DNA from 3 places in the Streptomyces poriticola genome. Region 2 is predicted to be linked to each of the others. Evidence: riboswitches for the same ligand, from Rfam matches in the RefSeq annotation. Region 2 holds a riboswitch; each other region holds the start of a gene.

Region 1 (10,052 bases), on a different contig from region 2:
GTGGGACCCCCTCGAGGAGATGGTCGTCGGCTCTGCCGACAGCGCCTGCTTCGAGCCGACCGAGCCGGGCAGCCGGCCCGCCGTCCGCAACGCCCCCGGCACGCCGTTCCCGACCGGGCCGAAGTCCAAGGAGGCCGTCGACCTCGCAGGCGAGGAACTCGACGGCCTCGTCAAGGTTCTGCGGTCGCAGGGCGTCACCGTGCGCCGCCCGGCCCCGCACGACTTCTCCCGCCCGGTCACCACCCCGGACTTCCAGGTCGACAACCAGTACTGCGCGGTCTGCCCCCGCGACGTGATGATCACCTTCGGCAACGAGATCGTCGAGGCCACCATGTCGCGCCGGGCCCGCTACTTCGAGTACCAGCCCTACCGCAAACTGGTCTACGAGTACTGGAACGCCGACCCGCGGGTGCTGTGGACCACCGCGCCCAAGCCGTCCATGGCCGACGGCATGTACCGCGAGGAGTTCTGGGACTGGCCGCTCGAGCAGCGGCACGAGCGCATGCACTCCTTCGAGTTCTGCGTCACCCAGGACGAGGTGGTCTTCGACGCCGCCGACATGAGCCGGCTCGGCCGGGACATCCTGGTCCAGGAGTCGATGACCACCAACCGGGCCGGTATCCGCTGGCTGCGCCAGCACCTCGAGCCGCGCGGCTTCCGCGTCCACACGGTGCACTTCCCGCTGGACTTCTTCCCCTCGCACATCGACTGCACCTTCGTGCCGCTGCGCCCCGGCCTGGTCCTCACCAACCCCGAACGCCCGCTGCGCGAGGGCGAGGAGAAGATGTTCCTGGCCAACGACTGGGAGCTGGTGGACGCCCCGCAGCCGGTGCTGTCCAACGACGAGATGCCGCCGTACTGCCAGTCCTCCAAGTGGCTGTCGATGAACGTGCTCAGCATCTCCCCGACCAAGGTGATCTGCGAGGAGCAGGAGAAGCCCCTCCAGGACCTGCTGGACAAGCTGGGCTTCGAGGTGTTCCCGGTGCCCTTCCGGCACGTCTTCGAGTACGGCGGCTCGCTGCACTGCGCCACCTGGGACGTGCGCCGCACCGGCACCCGCGAGGACTACTTCCCCCGCCTCGACTACACGCCGCTGGTCTGACCCGCGGCGGCCAGAGACCGGGTGTGCCGGGCGCAGCGCACTCCCCCGTGCGCGACGGCCCGGCACACCCAGCCCCCCGCCCACGGACCGGCCGTCAGGACGACACCGGCCGGTCCGGCGCGGCACACCCGGCGACGAGTCCGGCCAGCTCCTCCGGGGTGCGCGGCCCCGCCGCGGACTCGCCCAGCACGCCCTGCGCCCGCAGCAGCCGCGCCACCGCCACCCCCCAGGGCAGCCGCAGTCCGGCCCGGCGCAGCAGATCCGGGCCGGCCAGCGTGGCAGCGGTCGGACCGGTGTGCACCCCGGACGGGGTGAGCACGGCCGCGTCGTCGGACCAGCGCAGGGCGAGATCGACGTCATGGGTGGCCATCACCACGGTGGTGCCGCCCGCACGCAGTCCGTCGAGGGTCGCCAGCAGCCGCTCCTGCCCGTCCGGGTCGAGCCCGGCGGTCGGCTCGTCCAGGATCAGCACTCGCGGCCGCATCGCGACGGCACCGGCGATCGCCGCCCGCTTGCGCTGCCCGTACGACAGCAGATGCGTCGGCCGGTCGGCCAGCGCGGCGATGTCCAGCGCGGCCAGCGCCTCGCCCACCCGGTCCCGCACCTCGGGGTCCGGCAGCCCGAGGTTGAGCGGCCCGAACGACACGTCCTGCGCCACGGACGCGGCGAACAGCTGGTCGTCCGGGTCCTGCACCACCAGCTGCACCGTGGTCCGCAGCCGGGTCAGCCCCTTGCGGTCGTAGGTCACCGGCTCGCCCGCCACCGTCAGCCGGCCCGTACGGGGCTTCAGCCCGCCGCTGAGCAGCCGCATCAGTGTGGTCTTGCCGCTGCCGTTGCGGCCCAGCAGCGCCAGCGCCCGCCCCTCGGGCACCCGGAAGTCCAGGTCGCGCAGTACGGTGGGCCCGTCCTCGTACGCGAAGGAGGCGCCCCGCAGGGCGACGAGCTCGGAGTCGCTCACGTCAGCGGCCTTTCCAGTAGGAAGGTGAGGACGGCCAGCACCGCGAGCAGCACACAGCTCGCGGCGGTGAACGGCACCGACACCCGGGCCTCGGGCACCAGCACGCGCAGCGTGCCGTCGTAGCCGCGCCCGGCGAGCCCCGTCTGCAGCCGCGCCGCCCGGTCGAAGGACCGCACGAACGCCGTGGCGCCGAGCCCGGCCAGTGAACGCCAGGCCGCGGCCCGCGAGGTGTGCCCCAGCCGGGCCGCCTGCGCCTGCCGCACCCGGCGCACCGAGTCCAGCAGCAGAAAGCTCATCCGGTACGTCACCAGCGCCACGTCGACCACCGGTGCGGGCACCCCGGCCCGCACCAGCCGCGGCAGCAGGTCGGACATCGGGGTGGTGAACGCGAACAGCAGCACCCCGAGCGAGGCCGCCGAGGTGCGCAGCAGCAGCCCGCCCGCCCGCGCCGGACCGCCGTCGGCCGGTGACAGGAACGCGTCCGGACCGCCGACCTGCACCAGCAGCGGCAGCGCCCCGGTGACACAGAAGCCGAGCGGCACCCGCCAGGCCCGCCACAGCCGGCGCGCCGGCACCCCCGCCGGGCCGAGCAGCACCGCGAGCGCCGTCACCAGCACCAGTGCCGCGCCCGGCCAGGGCGGCAGCGAGATCGCCAGGAGGGTCAGGCCCAGCCCGAGCACGGCCTTGTCCACGGGATGGCGGCGGCGCCAGCGACTGCTGTGCGCCGCCGCGTCGATCGGCAGCACTCAGTCCCCGGCGGGGGCGTCCTGCGGGGCGGCCAGGGCCCGTTCCTCGCCCTGCCGCCTGCCCCGGCGCAGCCCGAAGTAGTAGGCCAGCACCCCGGCGCCGAGCGCCGCCTGCAGGGCGAACAGGGCGGACTCGATCTCCCCGGACGGCGGTTCGTACAGCGGCGAGAACCACGGCTCGTAGTCCGGGTCGATCTCGGTGATCGCCGTCTCCGCCTCGCCGTCCGCGCCGGCGAACGGCTCCTCCTTGTGGTCGCCGAGCCCGAACACGAGCGGGATCACGGCGAGCGCGGCCACCGCGAGCAGCAGCAGGGCGTTGATCCGTGTGTTGCGCTTCACTGGGCCACCGCCTCCTGGTCGGCCTGCTCGGACTTCTTCTTCGGCCTCGTCAGCAGCACGCCCAGCCGGGTCAGTTCGCCCTTGCTGGAGCGCACCAGCAGCCGCATCACCAGCACCGTGAGCAGGCCCTCACTGACCGCGAGCGGGACCTGGGTGACGGCGAAGATCGAGCCGAACTTGCCGAGCGCGCCGGCGAAGCCGCTGCTCGGGTCCGGGAAGGCCAGCGCCAGCTGCACGGAGGTGACGCAGTAGGTGGACAGGTCGGCGACGAACGCGCCGAAGAACACCGCGACCATCAGCGGCACGTCGTAGCGGCGCAGCAGCTTGTAGACGGCGTATCCGGCCCAGGGGCCGACGATCGCCATGGAGAAGACGTTGGCGCCGAGCGTGGTCAGCCCGCCGTGCGCCAGCAGCAGCGCCTGGAACAGCAGGGTGATGGTGCCCAGCACCGCCATCACCGGCGGCCGGAACAGGATGGCGCCCAGCCCGGTGCCGGTCGGGTGGGAGCAACTCCCGGTGACCGAGGGCAGTTTCAGCGCGGACAGGACGAACGTGAAGGCCCCGGAGGCGCCGAGGAGCAGAGTGCTCTCCGGATGCTCCCTGACCTCGCGGGTGAGTGACCGTACTCCGTGGACGACGAACGGCGCAGACGCGGCGCCCCAGGCGACCGCGTGCGCCGGAGGCAGAAAGCCCTCGGCTATGTGCATGGCTCGGCAGACCCTCTCCAGCACCTCGTGGATGGTTGACGCGCCTCGGCCGGTCTCCTGGCTGACGGGTACCACCGCCCGCACTCCGCCTTCCCGGGTCCGTGAGGACCCAGTGGCTGCCCGCGAGGGCCGGAGCCGGACTTCCCGATCACAGTGGCGAGGGCCGCACCGGCATCACACCGGATTTCCCGTTCACCGAGGCGTGGTGACAGTAGTGCGGCGGGGTCCCGCTGACAAGGGCGTGCCCGGCGCTCGGAACGAGGTCACGCGCCCGATGTGCGCCGTCACCCGGGCCGGTCGCGGTCGGTCCGTTCCGCCCGCCGGACCGCCAACTCGCGCATCCACTGGCCCAGCGCGGTGGCGCCGGCGGTGAGGAACACGAAGGTGTACAGGATCTGCACGATGGTCACGACGCGGGCCGTCTGGCCCCGCGGGGTGATGTCGCCGTAGCCGACGGTGGCGAGCGTGACCACGGTGAAGTACAGGGCGTCGAGCCGGGTGTGCAGCCCCGAGAACTGGCCCGGCTGATGGGACAGCGCATAATACGCGGCGGCGAAGACATGTACGGCCAGTACGGTGAGCAGGGCGATGGCCAGGCCGGGCCGGGCGCCGGGGCGTTCGGCGAGCACCTGGCGGACCTGGCGCAGCAGCAGCAGCGCGACGAGCGTGAGCACCAGGCAGAACACCACCCAGCTCAGCACGGGGTGCTGCGGGCCGAGATGGTCCAGCGGCAGCAGGAAGTAGGCGACGACCACGAGCGCGGCGAGGACCGTGCGCGGCAGCCAGGAGCGGGCGGTCCGCCAGGAGCCCGGCCAGGGCCTCCGCCGGGAGCCCCTCCCGAAGTCCCGTCGGGAGTCCCGTCGGCCGGTCACCGGGCCGCCCCCGCCGCCCCGGCCGTGTCCGTCGCCCCCTCGGGCCGCTGCCGCCGCACCAGCTGGCCGACGATGAAGGCGACGACCGACGCCGCGACGATCAGCGGCATCTGCTCGGCGGCGTCCCCGCCGAGCAGGAGCGCCGCCAGCACCGCGCTGGCCAGCGGCAGCCCGGTGGTCGCGGACGCCGCGGCGGCGATCCCCAGTCCCAGGGCCGGCGCCGTACCGAACCCCGGCAGCCCGGAGAAGGCCGTGGCCGTCGCCGTGCCCAGCAGCACCGCGGGGAAGATCGGGCCGCCCCGCAGACTGCCCAGCGAGACGGCCCACGCCAGCCCCTTGCAGGCGACCAGCGCGACCAGCGCGCCCACCGACCAGGCGTGCGGATCCGCGGCGAGCTCGGCCAGCGTGGCCTGCCCGGACAGCGCGGCCTCGGCCGGGGAGCGGCCCGTGATCAGGGCGTAGGCGGTGATACAGACACCCACGGCGGTGGCGCAGGCCACGGTGCGGGCGGCCTTGCTGCCCCGCCGGGTGAAGCCGACGGTGGAGCGGCCCAGTTCACGTCCCAGGGTGACCAGCACCGCGATCAGCGCCGCCACCGGCAATCCCCACAGGAAGTCGCCGACGTCCGGACCGGCCGCCGACGGGAGCTCGCCCAGCGCGAGTGCACCGGTCTCCAGGCCCGTCCAGTCGCCGAAGCCGGTGAACACCAGCGCGCCCGCGGCGCTGGCCAGCAGGCAGGGCAGCAGCAGTGCCACCAGCCGGGCGCCGCCCAGCCCGGCCCCCTCGATGAGCAGCACCGCCGCCGCGATCGGCCCACCGAGGATGGTGGAGATGGCCGCGGTGGACCCGGCCGTCGCCACCACCGCCCGCGCCTTCGCATCCGCCGCGGCCGACCGCCGCACCGCCAGCAGCGCCAGCCCGCTGCCGATCGCCAGCAGCGGCGCCTCCGGGCCGAGCACCACCCCGAGCGGCAGCGTCGCCAGCGCGGCCAGCACCGTGCCGGGCAGCTCCTTCGGACCGACCGGCGCACCGCCCAGACCGTTCACCGGCAGATGGCCGCCCGAGCCCGGGACCCGGGTCACGATCGGTGCCAGGATCAGCCCGGCCAGCACCAGCGCCGGCAGCGGCCACCACCAGGGCGGCCCGGCGTAGCCGAGCGCCTCGGGCGCCGACTCCCACACCCAGTGCTGGAGCAGGTGCTGGAGCCCGACGAAGAAGAAGCACGCGAGGGCGATCGGCACGCCCAGCAGCACACACAGCAGCAGCAACCGCAGATAGCCGCGGCTGAGCACGGTGTCGCGCAGTGACTGCTCGGCCTGCGGCACGGCCGCGTTCGCCGGCGCGCTCATGTGGTCCTCCGGGGCTCCCCGACGGCATGTGGGGCCAGTCAACGCGAGGCCCGCACCGGCCGCATGTTCTGGCCTCCGACCCGGGCTCACCCGTCCGGCGCATCCCGCATGGCCGTATGCCGCCGCTCCGCGCAGGCTCGGAGGACCCGTGAGAAAGGACGCCGCTCATGAGCCAGCACGACGCACCTTCCCCCGGTACGCCCCCCGCAGGCACCCCCTCCTCCGGCGGCACCGCGCCCCCGCGGACGCGCACGGACCGGGAGAGCGGATGGGTGGCCGGCGGCGTCGTCTTCGCGGGCGTCCTGCTGCTGTGCAACGGCGCCTTCGCGGTGCTGCAGGGCATCGCGGCCATCGCCGAGGACGACGTGTACGCCCAGGTCGGCGGCTACGTCTACGAGTTGGACCTCACCGGCTGGGGCGTCGTCCACGTGATCCTCGGCGCGCTGCTCCTCGTCACCGGCTACGGCCTGCTGAAGGACATGACCTGGGCCCGCGTCGCGGGCATCGTGCTGGCCGCGCTCAGTCTGATCTCCCAGTTCCTGTTCCTGCCGTACGCGCCCTTCTGGTCGGTGGTCCTGATGGCGATCGACGTCTTCGTGATCTGGGCGCTGGCCAGCCGCCAGGAGCCGGCCGGCAGCCAGGCGCAGGCGGGGCGTACGGTCTGAGCGGACCGGCGCCCGCGACCGGACCGGGGGGGGGGGTCGCGGACCGTGTCGCAGTTGGGCCGAACGGGTGACATGGCGTAAGAATTGGCTGGTGCAGGCAGCGAAGGCGAGTCGGAACGGGGGGAGCCGGTGAACAGCCACGACGTCACCGATGAACAGTGGGAGGGGCTCGCCCAGGTCGTTCCGCTGCGCGGGCGGGACGCATGGCCGTCCTCGGTGGGGCACCGCGCCCTGCCGGAGGCCGAGACGGAGGCACGCCGCCGGTTCGTGGTGCTGCGCGTCAACATCTTCGCGGACGCCCGCGACGTCGCCGAGACCCTGATGGCCGGCATCCCGGTGCTGCTCGACCTGACCGGCGCGGAGACGGAGGTCGCCAAGCGCGTCCTCGACTTCAGCACCGGCGTGGTCTTCGGGTTGGCCAGCGGGATGCACCGGGTCGACCGCAACGTCTTCCTGCTGACCCCGGCGGGCATGGAGGTCAACGGCCTCATGGAACAGGCGGGCGCCCCGGGCATCTGACGCCGGGCAGGCCCGCGCGCGGAAGCCCGGCCCGCGCCGACGCCCCACCCACCGGCGGCCAGGACCAGTCCGCCCGTGTACGGCGCCGGCCCAGGACACCCACCGACGGCGGACCGCGCCGCTGCCGGGGGCGGGTACCCACCGGTCCCGGGGGGTGCCGCTGGGCGGCGCCCCTCATCCGGACCGTACCGCTTCGGCTGGGGCGGCCGTCCCCGTCCGACCGCGGGTGCCCGCTGCCGAGGCCGGGCGGCCCCCCGCCCGACCAGGGCGGTCGTGCTTCCTCCAGCGCCTCGAGGGCCTTGGAGGTGCCCCAGGGCCGCACGGGTGGGTGCGGGCGGCACCGCGTCGGCGCCGGGCTGGGCCCCCGACCATGCGGTCGTCGCACCGCCGCCGTCCCCGTAACCGGCGGGCGGCGGCGTGCCGGGTACCCTCGGCGGAGTTGCCGCCGGCGCCACCGGGCGTGAGCCTCCCGGCCTCGGCCGCAGGCCCCCGGCCCCCCGCAGGCAGGCGTACCCGCCCCCGGCGGGCGGGCCCTCGGCGCGGGCGCCACCCTGCGGCCGGCCGCCGCCCCGAGCCGGTGACCGGCGTCCGCCGCACCGGGCAGGTGCCCGGCACTCGTCACCCCGGGGCAGGTGACCGGCGTCAGCCGACCCGGGCGAGTGACCCGGGGTCCGCCGCACCGCGCTCCGGTCCCCCGAACGTGGGAAGGCCCCCGGGGCGGAACGGTTCGCCCGCCCTCCGCGGCCCTACGGTCCGGGCATGCCCGTGCCCGACGCGCCGTCCCCGCAGGCCACCCCCTCCGCACCTGCCCCCGGGGCACACCCGGAGCGGCGGCCCTGCGTCACCGAGCTGCGGTTGGCCGCCTTCGCCGGCCTGCGGCGCACCGCGCTCCGCCTCGGCCCGCTCACCCTGCTGACCGGCCCCAGCGGCTCCGGCAAGACCAGTGCGCTGCGGGCGTACGAGGCGCTGGCCCGGCTCGGCGGCGGCGCCCCGCTGGGCATGGTCTTCCCCGACCCCGTCTCCTGCGTGCCCGACGGCGCCCGGCCCGACGCACAGCGCCGTCGCGGATTCCGGATCGGCTGCACCGCCGACGGACCCGAGGGCCCGGTCCGTCTGGACGTCGCCGTCCAGGCGGAACCCGAACTCCGAATCGTCGGCGAACGGCTGAGCGCCGACGGCGTCGTCCTGCTGGAGACCGCGCTGCGCGATCCCGGGCGGCGCACCGTACAGGCCGCCTGGCACACGGCCGGACCGGCGCCGGTGACCCGCGCGCCGCTGCCGGACGACCGGCTCGGCACCACGCTGCTGCCGCTGCGCGTGGCCGGCAAGACCGACGGGCAGCGCCGCGTGCTCGCCGCCGCCGAGCAGACGGTCGTCGCCCTGCGCTCGGTGTTCGCCTGCGACCCCCGGCCCGGCCGGATGCGCGATCCGGTGCCGGCCGGCACGGGACGGCTGCTGCGCGGCTGCGACAACCTCGCCGACGTGCTGTGGCGCACCCGCGCCGAATGCGGGCAGCGGTACGCGCAGTTCGTCGCCGCGGTGCGCACCGGATGCGCGGGGCCGGTGGCCGACGTGCTGGCCGAGCCGATCACCGGGGGAGCGGTGCGGGCACTGCTCGAGCGGGGCGACGGCACCCGGAGCGGACTCGCCCGGCTCGGCTACGGCGAGGTGCGCTATCTCGCCCTCGCCCTGGTGCTGCTCACCGGGCCGGGTGTGCTGGAGGTCGACCCGGCCGGCGAGGTGCCGGGCGCTCTGCAGACCCTCACGGTCCTGGCCGACGGCTTCGACCGGGGCCTGGACCCGCACCAGCGGGGCGAACTCCTCCGGCTGGCGGCCCGGATGTGCGAGCGGGGGCATCTGCGCCTGGTCGGCGCGGTCAGCGACGCCTCGTGGGCGCGCGAGGCGACGCGCGGCGTCACGGTGGTACACCTGGACGCGTGACCGATCACCCCCGCGACCTGGCGGCGCTGCAGCGCCGGCTGGCCGAGTTCGCCGCCGTGCGGCACTGGCAGCCGTACCACACCCCCAAGAACCTCGTCACCGCGCTCAGCGTCGAGGCCTCCGAACTCTTGGAGATCTTCCAGTGGTTGACGCCCGAGGAGTCGGCCCGCGTGATGGCCGACCCCGACCGGGCGCACCGCGTCCGCGACGAGGTCGCCGACGTCCTGGCCTATCTGCTGCAGCTGTGCGAGGTGCTCGGCGTCGACCCGCTGGCCGCGCTGGAGGCGAAGGTCGACCGCAACGAGCGCAGGTTCCCGGTACCGCCGAACCCACCCGACAGTCACCCCGAGTAGTCGTCAACCTGCCCGAAACCGATTTGTTGTCCACAGATTTCCGTCTTCCTCTGGCTTTTCGTCCCACAGACCCTCACTCTGGGTAGTGGACAACGGAGTTCGGGCGGACGCGCGTGACTGCGCGTCGAAGGACGGACGGGGGCAGCGCATGGACGCTGTGCGGCTCATCGTGACGAGCAGGCGTGCCCTGACCGCCGGCGGTGATGTGCCGGAGATTCTCGCGGAGGTGTGGCAGGCGCAGGCCCTGGCACAGGCCATCGGCAGCCGGCTCGCGGTCTCCGGGCCACCGGAACTGCGCGGCGAGGCACTGGGGCTGACCGAGCTGGCGGGGCGCGGCTGCGGTGTGCTGCACACGCCGGCGCTGGGCCCGGGTGAGCTGCGCGCCGCCCAGCTCACCGAGCTGGGTGACGCGCGCCAGGCCCTGATGCGCCTCGGCGCGCTGCTCGGGGAGATAGGCATCGCCCTGGTCGGCATCGCCTGCGCGGCGGACGACGAGGGCAC
Region 2 (10,052 bases):
GCCCTCGCGGCCCTGCGCATGCTGCGGCCCGCCGGCGCCGAACCGGCGGAGCGGGCCAAGCCCGTCGAGGCGGCCGGCGCGGGCGCCGGGCTCGGCGCGGTGACCGGATTCCTCGGCGTGGGCGGCGGTTTCCTCGCCGTCCCCGCCCTGGTGAACGTCCTGGGGCTGCGGATGCGCAGGGCCGTGGGCACGAGCCTGCTCGTGATCACGGTGAACTCGCTGGCCGCGCTGGCCGCCCGTACGGGAACCGGCGGCGACCTCCACTGGGCGCTCGTCGCACCCTTCACCGGCGCCGCGGTGCTGGGTGCCTGGGACGGCAGACGCCTGGCCGCGAGGATCTCCGGGGCCGCGCTGCAGCGGCTCTTCGCGGGCGTACTGCTGGTGGTGGCCGCCGCCATGCTCATCGACGTGATCGCGTGAGCGCTCGGCGGCTGACGGGGCGAGCCGGGGAGCCCGGGCCGGGCGGGAGACCCGGGACGGCCCAGGGGCTCAGGCCAGGGAGAGGAAGAGCTTCTCCAGGCGACCGCGCATCTCCTCGCGGTCCTCGCCGGAACCGCGGCCGTCCTCGACGTCGGTCAGGCACTGCTGCAGCCCGGTCGCGATGATCGCGAAACCCGCCCGGTCCAGCGCCCGGGACGCGGCGGCGAGCTGGGTGACCACCTCCTCGCAGTCCCGGCCCTCCTCGATCATCCGGATCACCCCGGAGATCTGCCCCTGCGCGCGGCGCAGCCGGTTCAGGACCGCCTTCAGCTCGGCTCCCGCCAGATCAAGCTCCACCGCAACTCCTTCCGGAATACCCCCAGGGGTACTATACCGCCCGGTTGGGGGACACCGTCGACACCCAAGGATGACGTCGGACATGACCGACCCCACGGCACTCGGAACCGACGAGGCACACAGCCGCCTGCACGAGCTCACCGTCGTCGACGTGCGCACACCCGGGGAGTACGCCGCGGGCCACCTCCCCGGCGCGCTCAACATCCCGCTCGACCGGATCCGCCGCGCCCTGCCGGACATCCGCCACGCCGCCGACCGCGGCGGCGTCCTGGTCGTCTGCGCCTCGGGAGCCCGCTCGGACAGCGCCTGCCGGCTCCTCGCCGAGAACGGCATCGCCGCCGCCACCCTCTCCGGCGGCACCGGCGCCTGGGCGGCCGACGGCCACGTACTGCACCGGCCGCGGGGCGCCGTCCGCACCGGCTGGGGAACGGAGCGCCAGGTGCGCTTCACCGCGGGCGCGATCGTCCTGCTCGGGCTGCTGCTCGGCGCCCAGGTGCATCCGGCTCTCCGACTGCTGTCCGCCGCCATCGCCGCCGGCCTGGTTCTCTCGGCGGTGACCGGCACGTGCGGCATGGCAGCCGTCCTCGCCCGGCTGCCCCGCAACCGGCCGACGGCCGCCGACCTCGACGAAACGCTCGCCGCACTGCGCGGCCGCTGACGGACAGCCACGCGGAAACAGGGCCGACCGGCCCTGGTCCTTGGTCCCGGTCGAGGGAAGACTGCCGGCAAGGGCACAGACACACACCGGACGCCTCCTGGGGAGCGAGCGATGGCGGACAGCGAGCACGCCGGTCCCGAGACCGTGACCATGACCGTGACCAGGGTCTTCCTCCTGGACGACCACGCGGTCGTCCGGCGCGGGGTCCACGACCTGCTGGACGACGAGCCGGACATCACCGTGGTCGGCGAGGCGGCCACCGCGGAGCAGGCCCTGGTACGCGTCCCCGCCCTGCGCCCGGACGTGGCGGTACTGGACGTACGGCTGCCGGACGGCGACGGCGTGACCGTGTGCCGGGAGCTGCGCGGCCGGATGCCCGAGCTGGCCTGCCTGATGCTCACCTCGTTCGACGACGAGGAGGCACTGCTCGACTCGATCATGGCCGGCGCGGCCGGCTACGTGCTGAAGCAGATCGAGGGCTCGGATCTGGTCTCGGCCGTGCGCACGGTGGCCCGCGGACAGTCGCTGCTCGACCCGAGCGCCACGGCGAAGCTGATGGCGCGGCTGCGCGGCGGCCCGCCGGAGGAGGAAGCGGGTGCCCTGCCCGGTCTGACCCCGCGGGAGAGGGACATCCTCGCCCTGATCGGCGAGGGCCTCACCAACCGCCAGATCGGTCAGCGGCTCTACCTCGCGGAGAAGACGGTGAAGAACCACATCTCCCGACTGCTGGCCAAACTGGGCGTGGAACGGCGCGTCCAGGCCGCCGTCGTCGCCACCCGGGCACAGGACCGGACGCGCTCCACCGGGCACTGAGCTCGCGGGCGCCGCCGCGCCCTCCCCGCGCCCCTTCAGGGCGCTGCCGAACCGCAGCGGACTTCGCCCGACCTGCTCAGCCGATACCGTGACAACAGCGCGGCACGGCCGTCGGACGGTCCGCGGGGCAGGGAGGATCAGCGGTGGCAAGCTCCGAAGGGGCCAGGGCGGCCAGGGAGGCCAGGGAGGCCCGGGTGCGCCTCCCGCAGCTGCGGCTCGACGAGCTGCTGGAGGAGCTCCAGGCCCGCCTGGACGCGGCGCGCGGGACCCGGGACCGGGTGCACAGCCTGCTGGAGGCTGTGCTGTCGGTCGGCCGCGAGCTCGATCTCGAGCAGGCACTGCGCAGCATCGTGGAGGCCGCGGCGGCCCTGGTCGACGCGGAGTACGCCGCGCTCGGCGTGATCGGCCCGGACGGCGGACGACTGTCCGCCTTCCACACGGTGGGCGTCGACGAGCGGCAGATCGCACGCATCGGCCACCTCCCCGAGGGCCACGGCATCCTCGGCGAACTGATCCGCAACCCCGAGCCGTTGCGGCTGGCGAAGCTCTCCGACCATCCCTCCTCGTACGGCTTCCCGGCCCACCACCCGCCGATGCACACCTTCCTCGGCGTCCCCATCCGGGTGCGCGACCAGGTCTTCGGCAATCTGTACCTGACCGAGAAGCGCGGCGGGCAGCAGTTCGACGAGGACGACGAGTCGGTGCTGGCGACGCTGGCCGTCGCGGCCGGAGTGGCGATCGACAACGCCCGGCTGTACGAGGAGTCCCGGCTGCGCGAGCGCTGGCTGCAGGTCGACGCGGAGATCACCCACACCCTGATGTCCGGCGCCGCACAGGGCGACGTACTGCGGCTGATCGCCGAGCGGGCCCGGGAGATCACGGCCGCGGCTCTCGGCGTGGTGGCCCTGCCGGTGCGGGGCACCGACACGCTCGCGCTGGACCTGGCGATCGGCCGGGAGGCCGAGAGGCTGCGCGGCACGGTCCTGCCCGTCGAGGGGACCCTCGTCGGCCAGGCGTACGCCCGCGGGGAGCCGGTGGGCAGCCCGGACGTGTCCCGCGACGAACGGATCCCGGCCGGCCCGCCCCGCTTCGCCGGCCTCGGACCGGCCGTCGCCTTCCCGATCGGTGCGGGCGACCGGGTCCGCGGCGTGGTCCTGCTGGTCCGCGAGGCGGGCCACAGCGCGTTCACCGGGCAGGAGACGGAGTCCCTGCAGGTCTTCGCCGCGCAGGCCGCGGTCGCCCTGGAGCTGGCGGAACGCCGTCAGGACGCCGAGCAGATCGCTCTGCTGGAGGACCGCGACCGGATCGCCCGGGACCTGCACGACCTGGCGATCCAGCGGCTGTTCGCCACGGGGATGACGCTCCGGAGCGCCGGCCGCTTCATCGACCACGAGGGGGCCGGGGAGCGGGTGCAGCGGGCGGTGGGGGACCTCGACGAGACCATCAGGATCATCAGGTCGACGATCTTCGGCCTGCGCTCCCGGGACGACGACGCGGCTCCCGGGCTGCGGTCCCGGGCGGTGCGGACGATCGGCGAGGCCGCGCCCGTCCTGGGCTTCGCACCGGGCGTCCGGATGGAAGGGCTGCTCGACACGTACGTGCCCGGGGAGACCGTCGACCACGTGACGGCCGTGCTGTCCGAGTCGCTCACCAACGTCGCGCGGCACGCCCGCGCCGACCGCGCCGAGGTGGTCCTCGAGACCGACGGCAGGGAGGTGCGTCTCACGGTCACCGACAACGGCGTGGGTATCGCGCCCGGGGGCCGCCGCAGCGGCCTGCGCAATCTCCGGGAACGCGCCCGCACGCTCGGCGGGGACATGGAACTGCAGCACCCCGAGGGCGGCGGCACCCGTCTGGTGTGGTGGGCGCCGGTGGGGCGGACCGAGGGCGCGGGCGGGACGGTGAACTCACCGTAGGCTCCCGCTGCCGTAGGGGGCGTACAGGTCCAGCAGCCGGATCCGGGCCACATGCAGCCGATGGGCGACCACGCTCCCGACCCAGACCCCCACGGCACGGCCGAACTCCGCGTTCTGCGCACACATGTCCCGCACCACGTCCGCGTCGAACTCCCAGGCACGGACCGGGCTCATCGCCTCGGCGCCCAGATGCCACAGGTGGGGCGGGAAGTGCCAGGACCAGCCGACCAGTTCGCCGGGGCCGAGCGACTCGATGACCGGGGCCCGACGGCCCGGCACCCGCAGGTCGAGGATGACGGTGCCGGTGCGGACGATCCAGAACCGGTCGGCCCTCCGGTCCTCTTCGAACAGCCGTGCTCCGCCGTCGAAGGACACCTCGCGGGCGGCCTTCATCAGACGCTCGCGGTGAGCGGGCGGAAGCCCCGCGGCCAGCGTGGTGGTGGACGTCATCTCAAGCTCCTTCCGTGTCTCCGGGGCACCGCCCGGCGAGTCCGGCCGGCCCGGTGGTGCGTGCCGTTGCGGTCTCCAGTCCTCGAGGACCGCTGATCTCACCCTGAAGCCGTGCGCCACGGCACACCACGGGCCACTCGGCCCCGTCCGTGGCCCGACCGGCCCTGCCGGCGCGGCCCGGCACCCGGACGCCCCGACCGGCGGGCGGGTGCCAGTGGCGGGTGCCACGCTGGGACGGACAGGATCTGCGAAGGGAATCGCCGTGATCACCACTGATTTCGCCCCCGGCTCGCCCTGCTGGCTCGACCTCGGCGCCCCGGACGTCCGGGCGGCCGCCGACTTCTACGGCACGGTGCTCGGCTGGGAGTTCGAGCCCATGGGGGAGGGGGACGCCCCGGAGGGGGGAATGTTCCGGAAGGACGGGAAGATCGTCGCCGGACTGGGCAAGCTCACGGAGGAGGGCGCCCGCTCGGCCTGGATGGTCTACTACACCGTCACCGACGCGGACGCCACGACCCGGAGCGTGCAGCGCGGGGGCGGCACGGTGCGGGTCGCGCCGAGAGATCTGGACGACTGGGGGCGGATGGCCCAGTACAGCGATCCGCTCGGGGGCCAGTTCGCGGTGTGGCAGCCGGGGAGGACCAACGGCTTCGAACTGGCCGACCAGCCAGGTTCGCTGAGCTGGACCGAGTTGATGACCACCGACGCCGCGGCGGCGAAGGAGTTCTACGGCTCGGTCTTCGGCTGGCAGTACAGCGACATGGAGATGCCGGGCGGCGAGGGCACCTACACTCTCGTCACGCCCGCCGGTCTGCCCGAGGAGCGGATGCACGGCGGCATGATGGGGATGCGCCCGGAGGACCTCGCGCTGACCGACGGACGGCCCTACTGGCATCCGGTCTTCGCCGTCACCGACTGCGACGCCGCGGTCGCCAGGGCCGGCGAGAAGGGCGGCACCGTCCAGATGGGGCCGGAGGACATGGAGGGCGTCGGCCGGCTCGCCGTCTGCGTCGACCCCGCCGGGGCGGACTTCGTGGTGCTCAAGCCCAGTCCGAACTGAGCCCCGGCAGAGCCGGACTCCTCCCGGGGATCCGGCAGGGCGCCGCACGGCCCCTGTGCCGTCCGCCGCGCACCCGGTCCCGCGGCGGCCTGCGGATCGGGGCGGTCACACAGCGCCCGACAGGGCCGCCACCGGATGCAGCGCCGCGTACTCCAGGGGTGCCGACGGGTCGACCGGCAGTTCGAGCGGTGCGGGCCCGGCGCCCGCGCGTACGAGCAGGTCGCCGACGGCCGCGCGTACGAGCAGGTCGCCGACGGCCGCGATCATGGCGCCGTTGTCGGTGCACAGCCGTGGCGGGGGAACGCGCAGGACGATCCCCGCGGCCCGGCACCGCTGCTCGGCCAGCGCACGTACCCGGGAGTTGGCCGCCACCCCGCCGACCACGACCAGCGTGCCGACGCCGTGCTCCCGGCGGGCGGCCACCGCCTTGCGGGTCAGCACGTCGGCGGTCGCCTCCTGCAGCGACGCGGCGCCGTCTGCCACCGGCAGGTCCGCGCCGGAGTGCCCTTCCGCCCAGCGCGCGGCGGCCGTCTTCAGCCCGGAGAACGAGAAGTCGTACGACCCGGCGGCCAGTCGCACTCGTGGGTGCGGCCGACCAGCCGCGCGGACAGGCCGAGCTCGGCGGCGATGTCGGTCGCGGCGGGCAGCAGGGAGACGACGCGCATGCCGCGACTCCAGGACCGCCCGCCGACACCCGGCACCGGACCGCCACCGCAGCCGCCACCGGACCCGCCGACAGGGATGTGCAGCCCGGGGTAAGCCGAAGCCGGGGCCGGAGACCCGGCCGGCGAGGACCAGCACGAGCGGACCACCTTCCGGCGCGCCGCCTGCCGCGCCCGCTTCCGCGCCCCGGTGCGCTCCGCCGCGCCGCGCGCACCGCGGACGCCCGAGCCGGTGGGGCGGCGGCCGACTCCGGGCCCCTGCCGGGTCCGGGTCCGGGTCCGAGTCCGGGTGCGAGGGGCCGGCGACCCCGCGACCGCCGGGGCTGGATTTACTAGGACGTCCAACTATATAGTCGTGGCCAAGGCCCGCGGTGCAGGGAAGCCGGTGTGAATCCGGCACGGTCCCGCCACTGTGACCGGGGAGTACGCCGTCGAGCAGCACGCCACTGACCAGATGGAAGGTCGGGAAGGCGGACGGCGCGCGCAGATCCGGAAGTCAGGATACCGGCCGCGGGATCGTTCCGTGTTGTCCACGAGGATGGAGCTGACACGCATGGCACCGGTGCGCATCCACGACCCCGTCCGGCCCGTGACCCGGCCCGCGCCCCACCCGGACGTCCGTCCGCACCCGGCCGTCACGACCTGACGGCACCCCGCCGTACGCGATCTCGCGCAGCCCCCCGCCCGCGCACGCACCCATGTCACCGCGTGCGCCGGGTCCGGCCGCGCGCCGTCCCCGGATCACCTGACGAGAGCAGGCACCCATGGCCCGCGAGTCCGACCGCGCCACCGTGCGCGAACTCACCCACTTCGTCGGCGGCAAGCACACCCCGGGAACCTCGGGGTCCTTCGGCGACGTCCACGACCCCAACACCGGCGAGGTCCAGGCCCGCGTCCCGCTGGCGAGCCGCGCCGAGACCGAGGCGGCGATCGCCGACGCCGAGCATGCCCAGCCCGCCTGGGCCGACTTCAACCCGCAGCGCCGCGCCCGGGTCCTCATGCGCTTCCTGCACCTCGTCGAGCAGGAGAAGGACACGCTGGCCCGGCTGCTCTCCGCCGAGCACGGCAAGACCGTCGCCGACGCCCACGGGGACATCCAGCGGGGCCTGGAGGTGGTGGAGTTCGCCGCCGGCATCCCGCATCTGCTCAAGGGCGAGTTCACCGACAACGCCGGCACCGGCATCGACGTGCACTCGCTGCGCGCACCGCTCGGCGTGGTGGCCGGCATCACCCCCTTCAACTTCCCCGCGATGATCCCCCTCTGGAAGGCCGCCCCGGCACTCGCCTGCGGAAACGCCTTCGTCCTCAAGCCTTCGGAGCGCGACCCGTCGGTTCCGCTGCGGCTCGCCGAACTCTTCCTGGAGGCCGGGCTGCCCCCGGGCGTCCTCAACGTCGTCCACGGTGACCGGGAGGCCGTCGACACCCTGCTGGAGGACCCCCGTGTCGCCGCCCTCGGCTTCGTCGGCTCCACCCCCGTGGCCGCGCACGTCTACGCCACCGCCGCCGCCCACGGCAAGCGCGCCCAGTGCTTCGGCGGCGCCAAGAACCACATGATCGTGATGCCGGACGCCGATCTCGACCAGGCCGCGGACGCCCTGATCGGCGCGGGCTACGGCTCCGCCGGCGAGCGCTGCATGGCGATCTCGGTGGCCGTCCCGGTCGGCGAGCAGACCGCCGACGCCCTGGTGGCCCGCCTGAAGGAGCGCATCGCCGGGCTGCGGATCGGCCGCAGTGACGACCCCGAGGCCGACTTCGGACCGCTGGTCGGCCGGGACGCGCTCGACCGGGTCCGCTCCTACGTCGGCCTCGGCGTCGCGGAGGGCGCCGAACTCGTCGTCGACGGCCGGGACTTCACCCTGCCCGGCCACGAGGGCGGCTTCTTCGCCGGAGCCAGCCTCTTCGACCGGGTCACCCCGGCGATGCGCATCTACCGGGAGGAGATCTTCGGGCCCGTGCTGTCGGTGGTCCGCGCAGCCGACTACGAGGAGGCCCTGCGCCTGCCCAGCGAGCACCTCTACGGCAACGGCGTGGCGATCTTCACCCGCGACGGCGACACCGCCCGCGACTTCACCCGGCGGGTGAACACCGGCATGGTCGGCGTCAACGTGCCCATCCCGGTGCCGGTCGCCTACCACACCTTCGGCGGCTGGAAGCGCTCCGGCTTCGGCGACCTCAACCAGCACGGACCCGACGCGATCCGCTTCTACACCCGGACGAAGACCGTCACCTCACGCTGGCCGGCGGGCCAGCGCGAGGGCGCCAGCTTCACGATCCCCACCATGCGGTGACGCCATGACCAGCACCCTGCTCACCGAGGACCAGCAGGCCCTCGTCGAGACCACCCTCGACTTCGCCCAGGACCACCTCGCCCCGCACGCCCTCGACTGGGACCGCGACAAGCACTTCCCCGTCGACGTGCTGCGCAAGGCCGCGGGACTCGGCCTCGGCGGCGTCTACGTCCGCGAGGAGTCCGGCGGTTCGGGGCTGACCCGCGCCGACGGCGTCCTCGTCTTCGAGACCCTCGCCTCCGGCTGCCCGTCCATCGCCGGCTACCTCTCCATCCACAACATGGTCGCCTGGATGATCGACCACTACGGCGACGCGCAGCAGCGTGAGCGCCGGCTGCCGCGGCTGTGCGCGATGGAGGACCTCGCCAGCTACTGCCTGACCGAACCGGGTGCCGGCTCCGACGCCGCCGCCCTGACCACCCGCGCGGTCCGCGACGGGGACGGCTGGCGGCTCACCGGCGTCAAGCAGTTCATCTCCGGCGCGGGCGCCTCCCAGCTGTACGTGGTGATGGCCCGCACCGGCGCCGAGGGCGCCGACGGCGTCTCCGCGTTCGTCGTCGAGAAGGACGACCCCGGCGTCTCGTTCGGCCCGAACGAGCGGAAGATGGGCTGGAACGCCCAGCCCACCCGGCAGGTCTTCCTGGAGGACGTCCCGCTCTCCGCCGACCGGCTCCTCGGCCGCGAGGGCCAGGGCTTCCGCATCGCCATGAACGGGCTGAACGGCGGCCGGCTCGGCATCGCCGCCTGCTCCCTCGGCGGCGCCCGCAGCGCCCTGGACCGCAGTCTCGCCCACCTCGCCGACCGGGAGGCCTTCGGCCGCCGGCTGCTGGACGCCGAGGCGCTGCGCTTCCGTCTCGCCGACATGGCGACCGAACTGGCCGCCGCCCGCGCCCTGGTCCGGCAGGCGGCACGGGCGCTGGACGCCGGGGATCCGCAGGCGCCGTACCTGTGCGCGATGGCGAAACGGTTCGCCACCGACACCGGGTACGCCGTGGCCGACCGGGCGCTGCAGCTCCACGGCGGCTACGGCTATCTCAGCGAGTACGGCATCGAGAAGATCGTCCGCGACCTGCGGGTCCATCAGATCCTGGAAGGAACCAACGAGATCATGCGCGTCATCGTGGCCCGCGGCCTGACGGAGGCGTTCGGATGACCCCCGCCGACGACCCTGTGCTGGTGCGCACCGAGGGGCGCGCCGGACACCTCGTCCTCAACCGCCCGAAGGCCCTCAACGCCCTCACCCACCCCATGGTCCGCCGCATCGACGAGGCGCTCACCGCCTGGGAGCACGACCCGGCCGTCGAGACCGTCGTCCTCACCGGCGCGGGGGAGCGGGGCCTGTGCGCGGGCGGCGACATCCGCACCATCCACGACGACACCCGCGACGGCGACGGCACGGCCTCGGCCGCCTTCTGGCGCGACGAGTAC
Region 3 (10,052 bases), on a different contig from region 2:
GGTCTTCGTCTACGACTGCCCCGACGACGAGGGCGTGCGCCATGTCGGCGTCGTCTGCAACCCCAGGCTCGTCGAGCTGCCCGCCGACCGGCGCCGCCTCGACGACAGCAACGAGGGCTGCCTCTCCGTGCCCACCGCCTACGCGCCGCTCGCCCGGCCCGACTACGCCGAGGTGACCGGGCAGGACGAGCGGGGCAACCCGGTCCGAGTGCGCGGCACCGGCTACTTCGCACGGTGTTTGCAGCATGAGACCGATCACCTGTACGGATACCTCTACATCGACCGGCTCTCCAAGCGGGAGCGCAAGGACGCGCTGCGGCAGATGGCCGAGAACGAGCCGCGCTACCCTGTCGTCGCGAACGACTGACGGCGCCCCCGAGGCCCAGTCGGCCCCGCCAACACCCTTGTGCACGGCGCCTGTTCGGGTTCCCCGAGCGGGCGCCTTTCGGCTGTCCGCCACACGTTCGATCCCCTCCACTCTTTCGGTGATCGGAAACCTGTCACACACTAGGAGAATTCCGGCACCTCGGGGTAGTGAACGGAGCAAATCCGTTCCCAGAACGGTCAGTTGTGGTGCTGAATGGAGGTGTGGGGATACGCAACGGCGCATGCCCCGCTGGGCGGGAGCGATGCGCCACCGGCGGCTGAGAGGGGTTTGTTCGTGCATGCTTTCTCACACGGCACCACATCGACACCGACGGCGATCGCGGTACCACCGTCGCTCCGGCTCCCGTTGATCGAGACGGCCTTTCCCCGGCAGCTCCACCCGTATTGGCCAAGGCTTCAGGAGAAGACACGAGCCTGGCTGCTGCAAAAACGCCTGATGCCGGCGGACAAGGTGGCGGAACACGCAGACGGCCTGTGCTACACGGACCTCATGGCCGGCTACTACCTGGACGCCCCCGACGAGGTGCTCCAGGCGATCGCGGACTACAGCGCCTGGTTCTTCGTCTGGGACGACCGCCACGACCGCGACATCGTGCACCGCCGGCCCGTCGCCTGGCGGCGGCTGCGGGGCCGGCTGCACAGGGCGCTCGACTCCCCCGGGGACCATCTGCATCACGAGGACGCCCTGGTGGCGGGGTTCGCCGACAGTGTGCAGCGGCTGTACTCCTTTCTGCCGGGGAACTGGAACGCACGGTTCGCCCGGCACTTCCATGCGGTGATCGACGCCTATGACCGGGAGTTCCACAACCGCAGCCACGGCATCGTCCCGGGTGTCCGGGAGTACCTCGCGCTGCGTCGGCTCACGTTCGCCCACTGGATCTGGACCGACCTGCTGGAGCCGAGCGCGGGACGCGAACTCCCGGACTCCGTGCGGAAAAACCCGGCTTACCGGCGGGCGGCCCTGCTGAGCCAGGAATTCGCCGCCTGGTACAACGACCTCTGCTCGTTGCCGAAGGAAATCGCGGGCGATGAGGTCCACAATCTCGGAATAAGTCTCATCACCCATGAGAGGCTGACTCTCGAAGAGGCGATCGGGGAGATCCGGCGACGCGTCGAGGAATGCATTCTGGATTTCCTCGTCGCCGAACGGGAGGCCCTCCGGTTCGCCGACGAACTCGCCGACGGCACAGTTCCGGGAAAGGAGCTGGGCGGCGCCGTACGAACCTGCGTCGCCAATATGCGGAACTGGTTCAGTTCGGTCTACTGGTTCCACCACGAGTCCGGCCGGTACATGGTCGACAACTGGGACGACCGGTCCACGCCCCCGTACGTCAACAACGAAGCGGCAGGTGAGAAATGACCGTCGAGTCCGTGCACCCCGGGGCCCGGGGGCAGAGGGCGCCTCTGCACGAGGCACCCGTGGCGGGCGGCAGCGTCCCGCTGCTGGGCCACGGCTGGAGGCTGGTCCGCGACCCGCTGGCCTTCCTGGCCCAGCTGCGCGACCACGGCGACGTCGTCCGGCTCCGGCTCGGTCCCAAGACCGTGTACGCCGTGACCACGCCCGCCCTCACCGGGGCGCTGGCGCTCAGCCCCGACTACATCATCGCCGGTCCGCTCTGGGAGTCCCTGGAGAGCCTGCTCGGCAAGGAGGGCGTGGCCACCGCCAACGGCCCGCTCCACCGCCGTCAGCGGCGCACCATCCAGCCCGCCTTCCGGCTCGACGCGATCCCGGCGTACGGCCCGATCATGGCCGAGGAGGCGTACGCGCTGGTGCAGCGCTGGCGCTCCGGCGAGGTGCTCGACGTCACCGCGGAGTCGTTCCGCGTGGCCGTCCGTGTCGCCGCCCGCTGTCTGATGCGTGGCAGTTACATGGACGCCCGGGCCGAGCGGATCTGCACCGCCCTCGCCACCCTGTTCAGCGGCATGTACCAGCGCATGGTCGTCCCGCTCGGACCGCTTTATCGCATACCGGTGCCGAGCAACCGCGAATTCAACCGGGCCTTGGCCGATTTGCATCACCTGGTCGACGAGATCGTCGCCGACCGCCGGGCGAGTGGTCGAAAGCCGGACGATTTGCTCACCGCTTTGCTGGATGCGAAGGACGAGAATGGCGAGCCCATTGGGGAACAGGAGATCCATGACCAGGTCATCGCGATCCTCACCCCGGGAAGCGAAACCGTGGGCTCCACGATCATGTCCCTCCTCCTCGTTCTCACCGAGCACCCGGATCTCGGCGACAGGATCCGTGACGAGGTGACAACGGTGGTGGCTGACCGGCCGGTCGCATTCGAGGACGTGCGGAAGCTGACGTACACCGCGAACGTGGTCGTCGAGACGATGCGGCTGTATCCGGCCGTGTGGATTCTCACCCGCCGGGCGGTGACCGAGACCGACCTGGGCGGGTACCGCATTCCGGCCGGGGCGGACGTCATCTACAGCCCGTACGCGATCCAGCGCGACCGGCGGTCCTACCAGCGGCACGAGGACTTCGACCCCGACCGCTGGCTCCCCGACCGGGCGGGCGAGGTCCCCAAGTACGCCATGAGCCCGTTCAGCGTCGGCAACCGCAAGTGCCCCAGCGACCACTTCTCCATGGCCGAACTCACGCTCATCACCGCGGTGGTGGCCTCCGCCTACCGCTTCGAGCAGGCGCCCGGCTCCGACGCCCGGCCCCGGATCGGCATCACGCTCCGGCCGCGCCGCCTGATGCTGCGGGCCCTGCCCCGCTGACACCGGCCGTGCGGCGCACGTTCAGGCGGCCTGCGGGCCCCTGAACGTGCGCCGGTAGGCCTGCGGTGTGGTGCCCAGCGCGCGGACGAACTGGTGCCGCAGCGCCGCCGCGGTACCGAACCCGGTGCGCCAGGCGATGGTGTCCATCGTCTCGTCCGTCGCCTCCAGCAACCGCTGCGCCAGCAGCACCCGCTGCCGCAGCAGCCAGCGGTAGGGGGTGGTGCCGGTCTCCTGCTGGAACCGGCGGGCGAAGGTGCGCGGGGACATATGGGCGCGCTCGGCCAGCCGCTCCACCGTGATCTCCTGGTCGAGGTTGCGCTCCAGCCAGCTCAGCACCTCGGTGACGGTGTCGCAGGCGGAGCGCGGCAGAGGCCGCTCGATGTACTGCGCCTGGCCGCCCTCCCGGTGCGGGGGCACCACCATCCGCCGGGCGATCCGGTTGGCGACCTCGGGGCCCTGCTCCTTGCGGACCAGGTGCAGACAGGCGTCGATCCCGGCGGCCGTGCCCGCCGAGGTGATCACCGGGTCCTCGTCGACGTAGAGCACGTCCGGCTCGATCACCGCCCGGGGATACCGCCGGGCCAGCTCGGCCGCGTGACGCCAGTGCCCGGTGCAGCGCCGCCCGTCCAGCAGACCGGCGGCACCCAGCACGAAGACCCCGGAGCACACGCTCAGTACCCGGGCCCCCCGGTCCACCGCCCGTCGCAGGGCGTCCAGCAACACGGGCGGATAGTCCCGCCGGACGTAGTCGCTGCCGGCCGGGACGGCGATCAGGTCGGCCTCGTCGAGCCGGTCCGGGCCGTGCGGCGTGGAGAGGGTCAGCCCGGCGGCGGCGGTGCGCAGCGTCGGACCCTCCGCCGAGACCACGGCGAAGTCGTAGACGGGCAGCCCCTCGTCGCTGCGGTCGATGCCGAAGACCTCGCAGACGACGCCGAGTTCAAAGGGATGCACACCGTCCAGCAGGACGGCGGCCACATTCTGCAGCATGCCGTCAGTGTGCCCCGGAAGTGGCAGAAAATCGAGGCACTACGGCAGTCCTGCCACTGCCGGTCAGGGGCGTCGGGTCCGACAGTGGTGTCCATGACCGCAGACCAGACACCGGCACTGACCGGCACGCTCGTGGCCCTCGGGATCCTGGCCCTCCTGGTCCTGCCCTCGCTGCCCGGCATCGTGCGCGACCTGCGCATCGACCGCCAGCTCGGGAGGGCCCAGGAGGACCGGGGGAAACCGGAGCGGGCTCAGAAGTCCTCGTCCAGGTCGACGGTGCCCTCCACCGCCACCTGGTACGCCGACGGGCGCCGCTCGAAGAAGTTGGTCAGCTCCTGAACACCCTGCAGCTCCATGAAGGAGAAGGGGTTCTCGGAGCCGTACACCGGGGCGAAGCCGAGCCGCATCAGCCGCTGGTCGGCGACACACTCCAGGTACTGCCGCATCGACTCGGTGTTCATGCCCGGCAGGCCGTCACCGCACAGATCGCGCGCGAACTGCAGCTCGGCCTCGACGGCCTCCTTCAGCATGTCGGTGACCTGCTGCTGGAGTCGGTCGTCGAAGAGCTCCGGTTCCTCCTTGCGGACGGTGTCCACCACGTCGAAGGCGAACGACATGTGCATCGTCTCGTCCCGGAACACCCAGTTGGTACCGGTCGCCAGACCGTGCAGCAGTCCCCGGCTGCGGAACCAGTACACGTAGGCGAAGGCGCCGTAGAAGAACAGGCCCTCGATGCACGCGGCGAAGCAGATCAGATTGAGCAGGAAGCGCCGGCGGTCGGCCTGCGTCTCCAGGCGGTCGATCTGCTCGACCGAGTCCATCCACTTGAAGCAGAACTCGGCCTTCTCCCGGATGGACGGGATGTTCTCCACCGCGTCGAACGCGGCGGCCCGGTCGTCCGGGTCGGGCAGGTAGGTGTCCAGCAGCGTCAGATAGAACTGGACGTGCACCGCCTCCTCGAACAGCTGCCGGCTCAGGTAGAGCCGCGCCTCGGGGGAGTTGATGTGCTTGTACAGCGTCAGCACCAGGTTGTTCGCCACGATCGAGTCGCCCGTCGCGAAGAACGCGACCAGCCGGCCGATCATGTGCTGCTCGCCGGGGCTCAGCTTCGCCAGGTCGGCGACGTCGGAGTGGAGGTCGACCTCCTCGACGGTCCAGGTGTTCTTGATGGCGTCCCGGTAGCGCTCGTAGAAGTCCGGGTAGCGCATCGGACGGAGGGTGAGCTCGAAGCCCGGGTCGAGGAGATTGGCGTTACGGGGACTCATTACTGGCAGGCCTCACAGGACTCGGGGTTCTCCAGGGAGCAGGCGACGGCCTCGGGGTCGGCCGCCTGCTGGGCGGGGATGGGGTTCTCGGACTGCGTCCGGCCCTGCGCCGCGCGGGCGATCCGGGTCGCCGGGCGGGAGCGCAGGTAGTACGTCGTCTTCAGCCCGGACTTCCAGGCGTAGGCGTACATCGAGGAGAGCTTGCCGATGGTCGGCGTCTCCATGAACAGGTTGAGCGACTGGGCCTGGTCCAGGAATGCCGTACGGGCCGCGGCCATGTCGATCAGGCCGCGCTGCGGGATCTCCCACGCCGTGCGGTACAGCCCGCGCACGTCCTCGGGGATCCAGGCGAACTCCTGCACCGAGCCGTTGGCCTCGCGCAGCGCCTCGCGGGTACGGGCGTCCCACACGCCGAGCGCCTTGAGGTCCTGCACCAGGTACGAGTTGACCTGGAGGAACTCACCGGACAGCGTCTCGCGCTTGAACAGGTTGGACACCTGCGGCTCGATGCACTCGTAGACACCGGCGATCGAGGCGATCGTGGCGGTCGGCGCGATCGCCAGCAGCAGGGAGTTGCGCATGCCTACGGAGGCGATCCGCTCACGCAGCGCCGCCCAGCGCTCCGGCCAGGTCAGCTCGACGTCGTAGTGGTCGGGGTGCAGCACACCGCGGGCGGTGCGGGTCTTCTCCCAGGACGGCAGCGGGCCGTTGCGCTCGGCGAGGTCGGCGGAGGCCTCGTAGGCGGCGAGCATGATGCGCTCGGCGATCCGGGTGGACAGCGCCTTCGCCTCGGGGGAGTCGAAGGGCAGCCGCAGCTGGAAGAAGACGTCCTGCAGGCCCATCGCGCCCAGGCCCACCGGGCGCCACCGGGAGTTGGAGCGGCCCGCCTGCTCGGTCGGGTAGAAGTTGATGTCGACGACGCGGTCGAGGAAGGTCACGGCGGTGCGGACGGTGTCGTCCAGCCGCTCCCAGTCGACGTCCTGCGCGGCCGGGTCGACGAACGCGCCCAGGTTGACCGAGCCCAGGTTGCAGACCGCGGTCTCGCCGTCGTCCGTGACCTCCAGGATCTCCGTGCAGAGGTTGGAGGAGTGGATGACGTGACCCGGCTCCGCCGTCTGGTTGGCGGTGCGGTTGGCGGCGTCCTTGAACGTCATCCAGCCGTTGCCGGTCTGCGCCAGGGCGCGCATCATCCGGCCGTACAGCTCGCGGGCGGGCAGCGTCTTCCTGGCCAGCCCCGCGGCCTCCGCCTTGCGGTACGCGGCGTCGAACTCCTCGCCCCACAGGTCGACCAGCTCGGGCACGTCGGACGGGGAGAACAGTGACCACTGGCCGTCCTCGGCGACCCGGCGCATGAACTCGTCCGGCACCCAGTGCGCCAGGTTGAGGTTGTGGGTGCGCCGGGCGTCCTCGCCGGTGTTGTCCCGCAGCTCCAGGAACTCCTCGATGTCGGAGTGCCAGGTCTCCAGGTAGATCGCGGCGGCGCCCTTGCGCCGGCCGCCCTGGTTCACCGCGGCGACCGAGGCGTCCAGTGTCTTCAGGAACGGCACGATGCCGTTGGAGTGCCCGTTGGTGCCGCGGATCAGCGAACCGCGGGAGCGGATGCGGGAGTAGGACAGCCCGATGCCGCCGGCGTGCTTCGAGAGGCGGGCGACCTGGTGGTAGCGCTCGTAGATGGAGTCCAGCTCGTCCTTGGGGGAGTCCAGCAGGTAGCAGGACGACATCTGGGGGTGCCGGGTGCCGGAGTTGAACAGCGTGGGGGAGGAGGGCAGATAGTCCAGGCGGCTCATCAGGCCGTAGAGCGCGGCGACCTCGTCCACCGAGCGGGCCGTGTCGTCCTCGGCGAGTCCGGAGGCGACGCGCAGCAGGAAGTGCTGGGGCGTCTCGACGACCTTGCGGGTGATCGGGTGCCGGAGCAGATAGCGACTGTGCAGGGTGCGCAGCCCGAAGTAGCCGAACCGGTCGTCGGCGGCCGGGTCGATCAGCGCGTCCAGCCGGGCGGCGTGCAGCCGCGCGAACTCGGCGGTGCGGTCGGCGATCAGGCCCTCGCGGTGGCCGACGGCGACGGAGTCGGTGAAGGTGACGACGCCCTGCGAGGCGGCCTCGGCCCGGATGCCGATGGTGAGCAGCCGGGCGGCCAGCCGGGAGTACGCCGGGTCCTCGGAGATCAGACCCGCCGCCGCCTCGGTGGCCAGCTCGCGCAGCTCCGACTCGTCCGCGCGGGCGGACCGGCCGCGCAGCGCGGCGGCGGCGACCCGGCCGGGGTCGGCGTCGGGAAGGTCGGCGGTCAGCCGGGTCAGGGTCCGCAGCAGGGCGGCACCGGGCCCGTCGCCTTCCTCGGTCACCGGGGTCGCTGAAGCCGGGTCGGCTGGCGCGATGGTCACTGGGGCTCTCCCTCGCTCGGCACGGGGCCTGGCGGAGGGCAGGGGGCGGCACGGGCGCCCGCGGCGCCGCGTCCACCGGCCCGATTCCACGAGGCCCGGACGTCTCTGCACCCGGGCCGGACGGCCGGGTGCACTGTCGGCAGGTCCTCGGACTGAACCAAGTGCGCGCATCACGCGGGTACGCGAAAAACGCACAAGTACACCGTTGCGGGACAGTTCCGGATTCGCACCGGATTCCCCTGCGGCGACAGCGAGCACGAGCATACATCTTGTGCCGGGCCCCGGTGTCACCCCCAGATGTTGTGTCCGGGTGGTGTGTCGCAGTGGTCCCGTATGCCGTTGCCGCCCTGGTGTCAGAGCGTCAGCTCGTAGGCGAGGAGCGTGATGTCGTCGACCTCCGGCAGGGGGTTCCAGTCGCGCGCGGGGGTGCGGACGAAGCCCAGCCGCTCGTAGATGCGGTGCGCGGAGTGCATCGAACGCTGGGTCGACAGCACGAGCCGCACGCAGCCCGGCACCTCTCTCGCGCGGTCCGCGCAGGCGCGCACCAGCGCCTCCCCGGCGCCCCGGCCGCGGGCGGTCCGGTCGACGGCGAGCATCCGTATCTCGGCTTCCCCGGGTCCGGCGATGTCGGCCATCGGCCCGCCGGACGGCACGAAGGTGACCCCGCCGAGCAGCTCCTCGCCGGCCACCGCGACCAGTACCTCGGCGGCTGCCGCCCGCTTCGCCACGTCCCGCAGCTCGCGCAGGTAGCCGTCGCTCTCCCCGAAGTCGAGGAGGCCGTCCTGGAGGTAGGCCTGAGCGGTGATCTCGCCGACGGTGCGGTACTCGGCGGGGGCCGCCCGCCGGATGACGATGTCCATGGAGCCGAGTCTGCCCGACGGGTACGACAACGGGCCGCCGGATTTCCCGGCGGCCCGTCGGCAGTGTGCGGGCTGGGACAGCCCTAGTGCGACGACGATCCCGCCGTGGCCGGCGGCAGCTCGACCTGCACGCCCGGGTCGCCGGCGTCCGCCGTGTAGTCCTCGGGGCTGGTCTCGTCGGGGCCGTCGGGTGCCTTCAGGGCCCGCAGGACGACGGTCAGGACCACGGTGACGACGATGTTCAGCACGAACGCCGTGAGACCGATGTAGCCGATCTCACCGATGCCGGGGATCTCCTTCGAGGAGCCGCCGAAGTGCTTCTGCGTCGGCGAGGAGACCCCGTAGGCGGCGAGTGTGCCGTAGATCATGCCGACCGCCCAGCCGGCGAGCAGCGCCCAGCGGTGGAACCAGCGGGTGAACAGACCGCCGACGAGCGCCGGGAAGGTCTGCAGGATCCAGATGCCGCCGAGGAGCTGGAAGTTGATCGCCACCGTCTTGTCCATGCCCAGGACGAAGACCAGGGCACCCACCTTCACCAGCAGCGACACCAGTTTGGAGACCCGGGTCTCGTCCTTGGGCGTGGCATCCGGCCTGATGAAGTCCTTGTATATGTTGCGGGTGAACAGGTTCGCGGCAGCGATCGACATGATGGCCGCCGGGACCAGGGCGCCGATGCCGATGGCGGCGAAGGCGACGCCGGCGAACCAGGCCGGGAACATGTTCTCGAACAGCTGCGGGATCGCCAGCTGCCCGTTCTCCACCGTCACCCCGGCCGCGATGGCCATGAAGCCCAGCAGGGCGAGCAGGCCGAGCATCACCGAGTACAGCGGCAGGATCGTGGTGTTGCGCCGGATCACCTCACGGCTGCGCGAGGACAGCGTCGCGGTGATCGAGTGCGGGTACATGAACAGCGCGAGCGCCGAGCCCAGTGCGAGGGTCGCGTACGTCCACTGGCTCGCCTCGGTCGGGACGAGGCCGCCCTTGCCGGTCTCGGTGAACTTGTCGCCGGCCGCGGCGAAGATGTCGTCGAACCCGCCCAGCTTGATCGGGATGTAGATGATCGCCACCGCGATCACGATGTAGATCAGTGTGTCCTTCACGAACGCGATCAGTGCGGGGGCGCGCAGACCGGACGAGTAGGTGTACGCCGCGAGCACACCGAAGGCGATCAGCAGCGGCAGGTCCTTGATGAACCAGTTGGTGTCCTCGCCCCCGCCGATCCCCATCACGTCCAGCACCGCCTGGATGCCGACGAGCTGGAGCGCGATGTATGGCATCGTTGCCAGGATGCCGGTCACCGCCACCGCCAGGGACAGTCCCCGGGAGCCGAACCGGCCGCGCACGAAGTCCGAGGTCGTCACGTAGCCGTGCTTGTGGGAGACCGACCACAGGCGGGGCAGGAAGGTGAAGATCAGCGGGTAGACCAGGATGGTGTACGGCAC

Evidence for each region. A riboswitch is a leader RNA that binds a small molecule or an ion and turns the genes downstream of it on or off. The one in region 2 is predicted to bind cobalamin.
Region 1: it holds a riboswitch for cobalamin, as region 2 does, so the genes downstream of both, V5O46_RS20040 (energy-coupling factor ABC transporter permease) here and V5O46_RS09345 (CoA-acylating methylmalonate-semialdehyde dehydrogenase) in region 2, are expected to answer to the same signal.
Region 3: it holds a riboswitch for cobalamin, as region 2 does, so the genes downstream of both, V5O46_RS25970 (ribonucleoside-diphosphate reductase subunit alpha) here and V5O46_RS09345 (CoA-acylating methylmalonate-semialdehyde dehydrogenase) in region 2, are expected to answer to the same signal.

Annotation. Positions count from the first base shown of each region.
Region 1 covers NZ_JBAGKH010000016.1:10,556-20,607, reverse strand. The annotation lists gene V5O46_RS20060 (glycine amidinotransferase) at 1-1,102, shown strand, start outside; gene V5O46_RS20055 (ATP-binding cassette domain-containing protein) at 1,197-2,060, opposite strand; gene cbiQ (cobalt ECF transporter T component CbiQ) at 2,057-2,806, opposite strand; gene V5O46_RS20045 (energy-coupling factor ABC transporter substrate-binding protein) at 2,807-3,145, opposite strand; gene V5O46_RS20040 (energy-coupling factor ABC transporter permease) at 3,142-3,852, opposite strand; cobalamin riboswitch at 3,883-4,067, opposite strand; gene V5O46_RS20035 (potassium channel family protein) at 4,137-4,607, opposite strand; gene V5O46_RS20030 (voltage-gated chloride channel family protein) at 4,721-6,073, opposite strand; gene V5O46_RS20025 (DUF7144 family membrane protein) at 6,241-6,738, shown strand; gene V5O46_RS20020 (cell division protein SepF) at 6,868-7,257, shown strand; gene V5O46_RS20015 (AAA family ATPase) at 8,017-9,198, shown strand; gene V5O46_RS20010 (nucleotide pyrophosphohydrolase) at 9,195-9,551, shown strand; gene V5O46_RS20005 (DUF6099 family protein) at 9,700-10,052, shown strand, end outside.
Region 2 covers NZ_JBAGKH010000004.1:374,527-384,578, reverse strand. The annotation lists gene V5O46_RS09390 (sulfite exporter TauE/SafE family protein) at 1-420, shown strand, start outside; gene V5O46_RS09385 (metal-sensitive transcriptional regulator) at 490-777, opposite strand; gene V5O46_RS09380 (rhodanese-like domain-containing protein) at 860-1,435, shown strand; gene V5O46_RS09375 (response regulator transcription factor) at 1,547-2,248, shown strand; gene V5O46_RS09370 (sensor histidine kinase) at 2,392-4,164, shown strand; gene V5O46_RS09365 (cyclic nucleotide-binding domain-containing protein) at 4,156-4,614, opposite strand; gene V5O46_RS09360 (VOC family protein) at 4,877-5,674, shown strand; partial or broken gene V5O46_RS09355 (tRNA (adenosine(37)-N6)-threonylcarbamoyltransferase complex transferase subunit TsaD) at 5,780-6,310, opposite strand; cobalamin riboswitch at 6,682-6,863, shown strand; gene V5O46_RS09345 (CoA-acylating methylmalonate-semialdehyde dehydrogenase) at 7,101-8,624, shown strand; gene V5O46_RS09340 (acyl-CoA dehydrogenase family protein) at 8,629-9,777, shown strand; gene V5O46_RS09335 (enoyl-CoA hydratase/isomerase family protein) at 9,774-10,052, shown strand, end outside.
Region 3 covers NZ_JBAGKH010000028.1:42,735-52,786, reverse strand. The annotation lists gene def (peptide deformylase) at 1-367, shown strand, start outside; gene cyc1 (epi-isozizaene synthase) at 662-1,747, shown strand; gene V5O46_RS25990 (bifunctional albaflavenone monooxygenase/terpene synthase) at 1,744-3,117, shown strand; gene V5O46_RS25985 (GlxA family transcriptional regulator) at 3,139-4,104, opposite strand; gene V5O46_RS25980 (hypothetical protein) at 4,198-4,443, shown strand; gene V5O46_RS25975 (ribonucleotide-diphosphate reductase subunit beta) at 4,356-5,369, opposite strand; gene V5O46_RS25970 (ribonucleoside-diphosphate reductase subunit alpha) at 5,369-7,750, opposite strand; cobalamin riboswitch at 7,872-8,014, opposite strand; gene V5O46_RS25965 (GNAT family N-acetyltransferase) at 8,104-8,610, opposite strand; gene mctP (monocarboxylate uptake permease MctP) at 8,694-10,052, opposite strand, start outside.